Regions from separate parts of the Novosphingobium sp. ES2-1 genome, predicted to be linked through region 2. Evidence: riboswitches for the same ligand, from Rfam matches in the RefSeq annotation. Region 2 holds a riboswitch; each other region holds the start of a gene.
What was found. A riboswitch is a leader RNA that binds a small molecule or an ion and turns the genes downstream of it on or off. The one in region 2 is predicted to bind cobalamin.
Positions count from the first base shown of each region.

Region 1: another riboswitch for cobalamin. It lies ahead of IM701_RS04455 (TonB-dependent siderophore receptor); the one in region 2 lies ahead of IM701_RS10750 (TonB-dependent siderophore receptor).
Region 3: another riboswitch for cobalamin. It lies ahead of IM701_RS21515 (TonB-dependent receptor); the one in region 2 lies ahead of IM701_RS10750 (TonB-dependent siderophore receptor).
Region 4: another riboswitch for cobalamin. It lies ahead of cobW (cobalamin biosynthesis protein CobW); the one in region 2 lies ahead of IM701_RS10750 (TonB-dependent siderophore receptor).

Region 1 is NZ_CP063445.1:900,364-902,561, reverse strand. Features, by position in the region: gene cobU (bifunctional adenosylcobinamide kinase/adenosylcobinamide-phosphate guanylyltransferase) at 1-387, opposite strand, end outside; cobalamin riboswitch at 421-621, shown strand; gene IM701_RS04455 (TonB-dependent siderophore receptor) at 760-2,198, shown strand, end outside.
Region 2 is NZ_CP063445.1:2,219,950-2,222,147, reverse strand. Features, by position in the region: gene IM701_RS10755 (cell wall hydrolase) at 1-372, opposite strand, end outside; cobalamin riboswitch at 552-753, shown strand; gene IM701_RS10750 (TonB-dependent siderophore receptor) at 822-2,198, shown strand, end outside.
Region 3 is NZ_CP063449.1:178,437-180,634, forward strand. Features, by position in the region: gene IM701_RS21515 (TonB-dependent receptor) at 1-1,145, opposite strand, end outside; cobalamin riboswitch at 1,257-1,501, opposite strand; gene IM701_RS21520 (transporter) at 1,900-2,198, shown strand, end outside.
Region 4 is NZ_CP063449.1:174,858-177,055, forward strand. Features, by position in the region: gene cobN (cobaltochelatase subunit CobN) at 1-102, opposite strand, end outside; gene cobW (cobalamin biosynthesis protein CobW) at 112-1,149, opposite strand; cobalamin riboswitch at 1,333-1,558, opposite strand; gene IM701_RS21510 (HoxN/HupN/NixA family nickel/cobalt transporter) at 1,627-2,198, opposite strand, start outside.

The DNA of each region.
Region 1 (2,198 bases), 1.3 Mb from region 2:
TCCCTGGCCTACTTCGTTGGACACCAGCAGCAATGTGCCCTGAACCGACGGAAACAGCCCGGCCAGCCAAGCGCGCGCCGCCGCAATATCCTGGCCGCCAAGCATCAGATTGCTTAGCCACAGGGTCACGCAGTCGACCAGAATGACGCCATCTTCCCTATCGTTTTCCAGTATCGCTTCGCACAGTTCCAGCGGACATTCGACCGTCTGCCAGTGGCCGGCCCGGTCGGCGCGATGACGGGCGATCCGCTGGGCCATTTCATCATCGAATGCCTGCGCGGTAGCGATGTAGATATGCGGGCCTGGCAGGGCATCGCCCAGTTCTTCGGCATAGCCGCTCTTGCCCGACCGCGCTCCACCAAGAACCAGAATCGTCTTGCCGTTCACTGCTCCCACTTGCCTTTCATGCTGTTCTGCGACAAAGGCGCGAGCGTTACAGGTTCCCAGCGATGGGATGAATAGGGAATCCGGGAATGGCTTCGTGCCATGGTCCGGAGCTGCCCCCGCAACTGTGATCGGCGAGTCGCCGCTTCGTTATGCCACTGGCCTTCGGGCCGGGAAGGTGAAGCGGCCGACACTGACCCGAGAGCCAGGAGACCTGCCCGTAACGGTCGTTCTTTTGTCCGGACGGGGTGTGCCGGATGATGATCGAGGTTCCCTCGCGTGACGACTTAGCCAGAGTCGCATGCGGTGGCTTCGTCCCACACGCGTGATCGCTGTCGTGCGACTCTTTTGACGTTGTTCAAAAGGGGGAAACCCATGCGTGTTCTGAAGACTGCACTGCTGCTTTCCGCAGCCACCCTGCCTGCCGTCGCACATGCCGAGGACGCCGAGACCATCATCGTCTCCGCCAATCGGACCCAGCAATCCACTTCCGAAGTCGCCCAGTCGGTCACCGTCATCACGCTCGATGACATCGCTACCCGGCAATCGGCCGGAGTTGCCGATCTGCTGCGCTCGGTGCCTGGGATCACCGTCACCAGCAATGGCGGACTTGGCACTACCACCTCGGTCAACATTCGCGGGGCGGAGAGCGACCAGACTGTTGCGCTGTTCGACGGGGTGAAGCTCAACGATCCTTCCACCCCCGGCGGCGGCTTCAATTTCGGCAATTTACTGACCGGCAATATCGAGCGGATCGAGGTTGTCCGCGGATCGCAGTCCGTACTGTGGGGCAGTCAGGCCATCGGCGGCGTGGTGAACATCGTCACTCGTGCGCCCACGGAGAAGCTCGCCCTCAACCTCGCCAGCGAATATGGCTGGCGCGATACGGCGCGTGTGGTCGGCAATATTTCGGGCAAGTTCGGCCCAGTCTCGGCAAATGTCGGCGCGGGCTATCTGCGCACTGACGGCTTTTCGACCTTCAACGAGACGCGCGGCGGCACGGAACGAGACGGCTATCGCAACATCGGCGCAAACGCGAAGTTCAACATCGCGCTGTCGGATGCGGTCTCGGTCGACCTGCGCGGCTGGTATTCGGACGGCAAGGTCGGCATCGACGGCTTCCCGCCGCCGACTTACAGCTTCGGCGACACGCCAGAGTTCGCCAGGACCAAGGAACTGATCGGCTATGCCGGCCTGAACGCGGCGCTGTTCGACGGACGCTTCCGCAACCGTATCGCCTATACGCTGACTGATACCCGCCGCCGAAACGTCGATCTGACGGGAGGCATCGAATTCGAGACCTTCAACGCCAAGGGGCGCAACGAGCGGTTCGAATATCAGGGCAACTTCGACATCACCGATGCGGCGAGCGCCACTTTCGGTGCCGAAACCGAAAAGGCCAGCTTCCGCACGTCAAGCTATGGCGGCCCCTTCGCCATCGCTAGTGCGCGGATCAACAGCTTCTACGGCCAGCTTAGCGCCAAGCCGGTCGCCGGTCTGACCCTGAGCGCGGGTCTGCGTCATGACGATCACGACACGTTCGGCGGCAAGACGACCTTTTCCACCAGTGCTCTGTTCACGCCGAATGAAGGCAACACCGTGCTGCGCGCCAGCTACGGCGAGGGCTTCAAGACGCCGTCGCTGTACCAGCTGTTCAGCGACTACGGTAACAAGCTGCTCAGGCCCGAGAGTTCCCGCAGCTGGGATGCTGGCATAACCCAGAAGCTGCTGGACGGCAGGATCGAGGTCGGCGCCACCTGGTTCCACCGCGACACGCGCAATCTGATCAACTTCATCAGTTGCAGGCTTCCCCT
Region 2 (2,198 bases):
TTTCGCCTGCGCTTCTGTCGGCGCGATCAGCCCGCTGTCGCTGGTGTCGAGCCAGTAGAACGCCGAGCCCGGAAAGCTGTCACCCCCGCGCTCAAACGGTTGCAGTCCCGCCATCTGCGCGCGCGCGACAGCCGCTTGAACGCCGCCCGGTTCGCCCCACCCGGTCGGCCCGAGCAGCAGACCCAGCACGCCGAACATCGCCACGCCGCCCAGCCGCTGCCGCATAAGCGAAGGCGCGCGCAAGGCGTTACGGATCGAGCGCATATCCCGGCGCCGGATCCGCGCCGCAAAATCGCGCGGACGCTGCTCGCCATAAGCCGTCGCTGCCACGCCGGGCAGTTCGATCGGGCGATAGGCAAGCTCGAGAGGCATGGGGCTGGGCTGAATCCTGAAAATCCTCAATTGCGCTAACCTTTTGCGCCCCCTCGCGCACGGCCGCATTTCCCGCTGTCCCGATGCGGCACAAGCTCCTGCGATCCGGTTAACCTCCACCGCCGACTTGCCCCCAAGTACGTAGTTCCTCTTGCAGCGCAGCAAAGTTCCCGCTAGTTCCCCGCGCCGACGCCAACGGTGCCCGGTAACACGGGCTAAGAGGGAAGCCGGTTCCAATCCGGCGCTGCCCCCGCAACTGTAACCGGAGAGCGCGCTGTCCAGTGATGCCACTGGTGCCGGATTCGATCCCCGGTACTGGGAAGGCGGGCAGCGGGCGATGACCCGGGAGCCAGGAAACCTGCCGATGGTAGTCGTTCCGCGGCCGGGCGGGGTGTACCGGGCGCACGCGACGAGGCGCGCCAGATTCATGGCCCAGCGCACCTCTCGCCATGGACGGCATCAACCGTTCGTGGCCGGAGTTGCGTCCTGTGAAGAAGTACCTGCTTTCCGTTTCCGCTTCCGCATTTCTTGGCGCGTTTGCCGCCCCGGCATTTGCGCAAGAGGCCGACGATGTCGTTGTCGCTGACTACAAGATCGACCCGGCAACCATCACCGTCATTGCCACCGGCAGCGAAACCCCGCTCAGCAAGACCGGCCAGCCCGTCACCGTCATCACCGCCGACGAAATCCAGTCGATCCAGGGTCCCGACATCACCCGCGTCCTCGAACGCGTCCCCGGCCTGACAATTACCCGCAACGGCGGCCCCGGCAGCTTCACCGGCGTGCGTCTGCGCGGCTCGGATGCCGAGCAGGTCCTCGTCCTCGTCGATGGCGTTCGCCTCGAAGACGTCTCGGCCCCCTCGGGCGGCTTTGACTTCGGTACGCTGACCCCCGGCGGCGTCGAGCGGATCGACGTGCTGCGCGGCTCCAACTCCATCGTCTGGGGCAGCGCGGCCATCGGCGGCGTGATCGCGGTCCAGTCGCGCGATCTCAACGGCATTGAAGCCAGTGCCGAACTGGGCGCGAACGACAGCTATCTCGCCGATGCTGCAGCAGGCATCGCGTCAGACTTCGGTGCGCTCACCGTCAACGGCGGCTACAGCCGCAGTGATGGCGTCTCGGCCGCAGCGGTCGGCACCGAGCCCGATGGCTTCCGCCAGTGGCGCGTCGGCGGGCGCGGGCGCATCAACCTCTCGCAAGACCTCGCAATCGTCGCCACCGCCCGCTATGCCGACACCCGCACCGACATCGACGGCTTCGCCCCGCCAACCTACAGCTTCGGCGATACCCCTGAGTATCAGGACACGCGACAGGCCTCGGGCCGCATCGGACTGCGCTTCACCGGCAGCAATCTCACGCTCAACACCGGCTTCGCGATCTCGGATACCAAGCGCGACTACTACGACCCGACCTTCGGCACTGATCCGTCCTACGGCTACAAGGGCCGCTCGGAGCGCGTTGACCTGACGGGCCGCGTCAACCTGCCTGCCGATTTCACGCTCGATTTCGGCGGTGACAGCGAATGGACGCGCTTCTCGAGCACTTTCGATGCACAGGCCAAGGCCAACCTCACCTCGGGCCACGCCCTGCTTGGCTGGAGCAGCGATCGCGCCAGCCTCGCCGCCGGTGTCCGCATTGACGATCACAGCCGGTTCGGCACGGCCTGGACCTTCGGTGCCAACGGCGCGTTCGAATTGGTCGATAACCTCCGCCTGCGCGCCAGCTATGGCGAGGGCTTCAAGGCCCCGACGCTCTACCAGCTGCTTTCAAACTATGGCAACGCCGCGCTCAACCCCGAACGCAGCAAGAGCTACGACGCCGGCCTC
Region 3 (2,198 bases), on a different replicon from region 2:
TGGCCGAGCGAGGCGAGGAAGCGCCGTTGGGCCGTCCGGTTCACGCCGATATTGCCGATTGCATCGTACCGGCTCTCGATGCCGGTCGAAAGCGCCAGCGCAGGCCCGACGGCCCAGTTTTTCTGCGCGGTCAGCCCCAGGACCCAGCGTCGGTCAAATTGTGCGATCTGCGCGCTGGTCCCGTCGGGATCGGCGTAAGTCGGGTTGGAGAACATCGACCAGTCGTAGAACTGGGCATAGGCGTTGGCGTGCCATGTCGGCTGCTTCACCGCCATGTTGCCGATCAGGCGCGTGGTCTGGCCCCGCGCGGATGGATCGGGCGAGCAGAAGACGTCGGGGCAGAGCGACGTTCCGATGATCCGTTCGGGGATCTGCTCTGTCGGTCGCCAAGTGGCGCGGTAGGCGTGCAGCGATGCTTCGAGCGTTTCCCTGCCTGTCGGTGCTCGGTACTTGGCGAACCCGGCATAGTGCCGCAGCCGCTCGGGCTCCTGCCACGGGCCGTCATAGAGCTTGGCCTGTCCCACGAGCGTGAGGTCGCCCCCGGCCAGATTGTGGACGGTTCCGCCCGCTGCCAAGCGTCGCCAGCCATACGAGCCGCCTTCAAGCGAGGCCCAGGGGCGATCATACCCATCGACCGTGGCCATGTACGCGGCACCGGCCAGAGCCAGGTCGCCGCCGTCGGCGCGATAGGGGCCTTTGCGGAAGTCCTCGCGGGCCACCACTTCCGGGATCAGGCCGTTGAGGTCGAGATAGCCTTGCCCATGCCCATGCGTGCGAAAGTTCATCTGCACGCCGTCGATGTAGGTGGTAAAGTCCGATCCGTGGTCGAGGTTGAAGCCGCGCAGGAAGTACTGGTTGGCCTTGCCGCTGCCTGAATGCTGCGCTGTGACCATGCCCGGCACGGCCTCCAGAAGTTCGGCCACCCTCAGCAATGGGCGCACCAGCAGGTCGGCTCCACCGACGCTGCCTTCGCTGGCGGCGTGGGCCGTGCCGATCTTGGTTTCTCCCCGCCCGAACACGACGATGTCGGCCGTTGCGGCCCCGTCGTCGGCCGCGTCGGCATGGCAGGGCTGTGGGGTCAGGGAAAGTGCCAGCACGCTGGCAGGAAGAATGGTCTTGATCACGATACGGGGGTACTCCGGCATCTTGCGACAGGGCCGGACGCGCGCGCGACATCACTGTCGCCCGACGCGTGTCGGCGGCTAGGCGTCGCTCAGACGGAGTTCACCGTGCCTCGGCCAACCCCTGGGCCATGGCAAGAGCGACCAGACGCCGGCAGGTCTCCTGGCTCGCGGGTCAATGCTTGATGCAAGCCTTCCCAGGCCTCGCATGATTCTGCGTCCGGCCCAGTGGCTGCTTCCCCTGCGTTGGGGGGGAAGCGGTTGCATCGCGCTCGCCGCTTACAGTTGCAGGGACAGCCTCGGCTTCGGATCGGCGCGATGCCGATCCTCACCGCGTTCCCGTTTAAGCCCTTTCGGGCACCGACGCGATCATTTGCCACCTGGATTGCTCCGGATGGCGTGCCGGCCCATTAGGGCGTCCGCAGGCTAAAGGCTAGGGGGGCGCGTAAAACTCAGCTCGCCGTGTTGGCCAGCCAGAATTGACCTCGCCATTGGCAATGCTCTTGCGCAGAAGATGGCCGTACCGTCGCAGGGGACCGAGTTTCGCTGAACTGTGCATCGGTATCACACGCCGACGCGGTAGCATAAAGTAGAAGCCAGCAGGGAACGCGCGGAGCCCTTGCGGTTTGCGGCAAGAAGCATGGTGCCACTCCCCCGAGTGCCAAGCATATGGCAAGGGCGCATCCGGCGCGCGTGGCTCCATGGATTAAGCGAGCTCCCTAATTCGTTCTTCATGGGACAGCCGGCTCCGATCGCCAAGGCTGACGGGAGCCATTCCATGCGCAGTATTTCCAAACTTCCGTTGCTTCTCATTGCCATAGTACTCCCACCAACCGTTGCGGCTGCGCAGGAACTGGTGCTTCGTCCACGCCCTTCTGCATCCCCCGATGGATCAGGTGAAGTGTTCGGTGGAGCGGAATACCGACGGGGCGACTATGGTACTGGAGCGAAGGTCGAGACAGTTGCGACAACGGTCGGGGTTTCGGTACGAAAAGGGCGGGTACGGTTCGGCGTTGCCGTGCCGTATGTACAAACGACCGCACCTGTCGACGTTGTGTTAAGCCAAGGCGGGCTTTT
Region 4 (2,198 bases), on a different replicon from region 2:
GTCGGAAAAAGACAGCACCACGAGATCCGCAGGCGTCTGCCCCAGATCCTGCGGGACGGCGGTTTCCTCCATCCCGTGCGTTTCGCGGAAGATGACGTGCATTGCGCTGGCTCAGCCGGCGAGAACCGCCTTGATCGCAGGCGCATCCACGTGCTCGCGCTCGGCAATGGCGACCAGCGTGGTATGGCGGGTTTCCCCTGCGCGCCATGGTCGGTCGTAGTGATGGCGCACGCGCGATCCCACCGCCTGCACCAGCAGTCGCATCGGCTTGCCGGTCACGGCGGCATAGCCCTTGACGCGCAGGATCCGGTGCTCGCGCGCCAGTGTCTCGATCCGTGCGACAAGTGCGGAGGGATCGGCAATTTCGCCCAGCGTCACCACGGTGCTGTCGAAATCGTCGTGCTCGTGATCGTCTTCGCCGTCATGGTGCGAAGGACGCGCCGCGATGTCGTCCTCGGCCGCGGCGTCGAGTCCCAGGATCACGCGCGGATCGACCGCGCCATCGACGAGTTCGATCACCGGCACGGGGCGAGGGGATTCCGCCGCGATCACCGCCCGCGCAGCGGCCACGCCATCGGCTCCGGCAAGGTCGACCTTGGTCAGCAGCACCATGTCGGCGCAGGCCAGCTGGTCCTCGAACACTTCGGACAAGGGCGTTTCGTGGTCGATGCCGGGATCGGCGGCGCGCTGCGCGTCGAGCGCCGCCACGTCGGGGGCGAAGCGCCCGGCCGCAACGGCTTCGGCATCCGCCAGCGCCAGCACCCCGTCCACCGTGATCCGGCTGCGGATCGCGGGCCAGTCGAACGCTTTCAGCAGCGGCTTGGGCAGGGCAAGGCCCGAGGTCTCGATCAGGATGTGGTCGGGCCGAGGGTCGAGCGCGAGCAGCTTTTCCACCGTGGGGATGAAGTCGTCGGCCACGGTGCAGCAGATGCAGCCATTGGCCAGTTCCACGATGTTTTCCGCCGGGCAATCGGGAATGGCGCAGGATTGCAGGATGTCGCCGTCCACGCCCAGTGTGCCGAACTCGTTGACCACGACCGCCAGCCGGCGGCCACCGGCATTGCGGATCAGGTGGCTGATCAGCGTGGTCTTCCCCGCGCCAAGAAAGCCGGTGACGATGGTGACGGGCACCTTCGAAAGGTCGGACACGTGCAACTCTCCCGCGCGCCAGAGCGAGACCGGGCGGGGCTTGCCGGACAAGTCCGGTCGGCGCGCGACGACGGGCGGGCGCGACGTTGCGCCCGTAACCACGCGACCCGTGCAGCCCCAGCCACACAGCTTCGTCGCTCAGACGGAGAGATACCGTGCCATGACCATCCCCTGGACCAAGGCAAGAGCGACCGGTGCGCCGGCAGGTCTCCTGGCTCGCGGGTCACAGCTTGATGCACGCCTTCCCAACACGGCGCATGCACCGCCCAGTGGCTGCCCCTCGAAGGGGCCAGTGCATCGCGCTATCCGCTTACAGTTGCAGGGACAGCCGCGGATTTGGGAAGACATGCTTCCCGCACCGCATTCCCGATTAAGCCCGTTCCCGGGCACCGGCGCGATCATGTGAAAGACGGGCCGAAGCCAGACCTTCGCGCGGCGACCTAGCGGGAGATCGCCACCGATGCAATCGCCTCTTGGCTAAGCCTTTGTCGAAACCTCGATTTCGTCCAGCCGCTTCCAGCGATAGATGGCGAAACTCGCCACCCAGCAGGCCACGAACAAGGCGATGATGGCAAAGCCCAGGCTGTTGAAATGCGCCCCCAGATCGGCGGCGAAGGTCCATGGCCAGCCGGTCAGTGCAAACCGGCTGCCGATCAGCGCGATCGTCTCGATTCCGCCGATGACGATGGCGACCACCGCGGAAATCAGGGTGATCGTGATGTTGTAGTACAGCTTGCGGATTGGCTTCACGAAGGCCCATTCGTAAGCCCCGAGCATCACCACGCCATCCACGGTGTCGATCAGCGCCATTCCGGCAGCGAACAGGGCCGGCAGCACCAGCACGGTTGCGATCGAAAGGCCATTGGCGGCCTGGCTTGCCGACATGCCAAGGATGGCGACTTCGGTCGCGGTGTCGAAGCCCAGGCCGAACAGGAATCCCAGCGGCGCCATGTGCCACGGCCTTGAGACCAGCCGGAACAGCTTGCCGAAGATGCGCGACAGCGGCCCCCGCGATCCGGTCAGGATGTCGAGGTCTTCCTCGACATAGG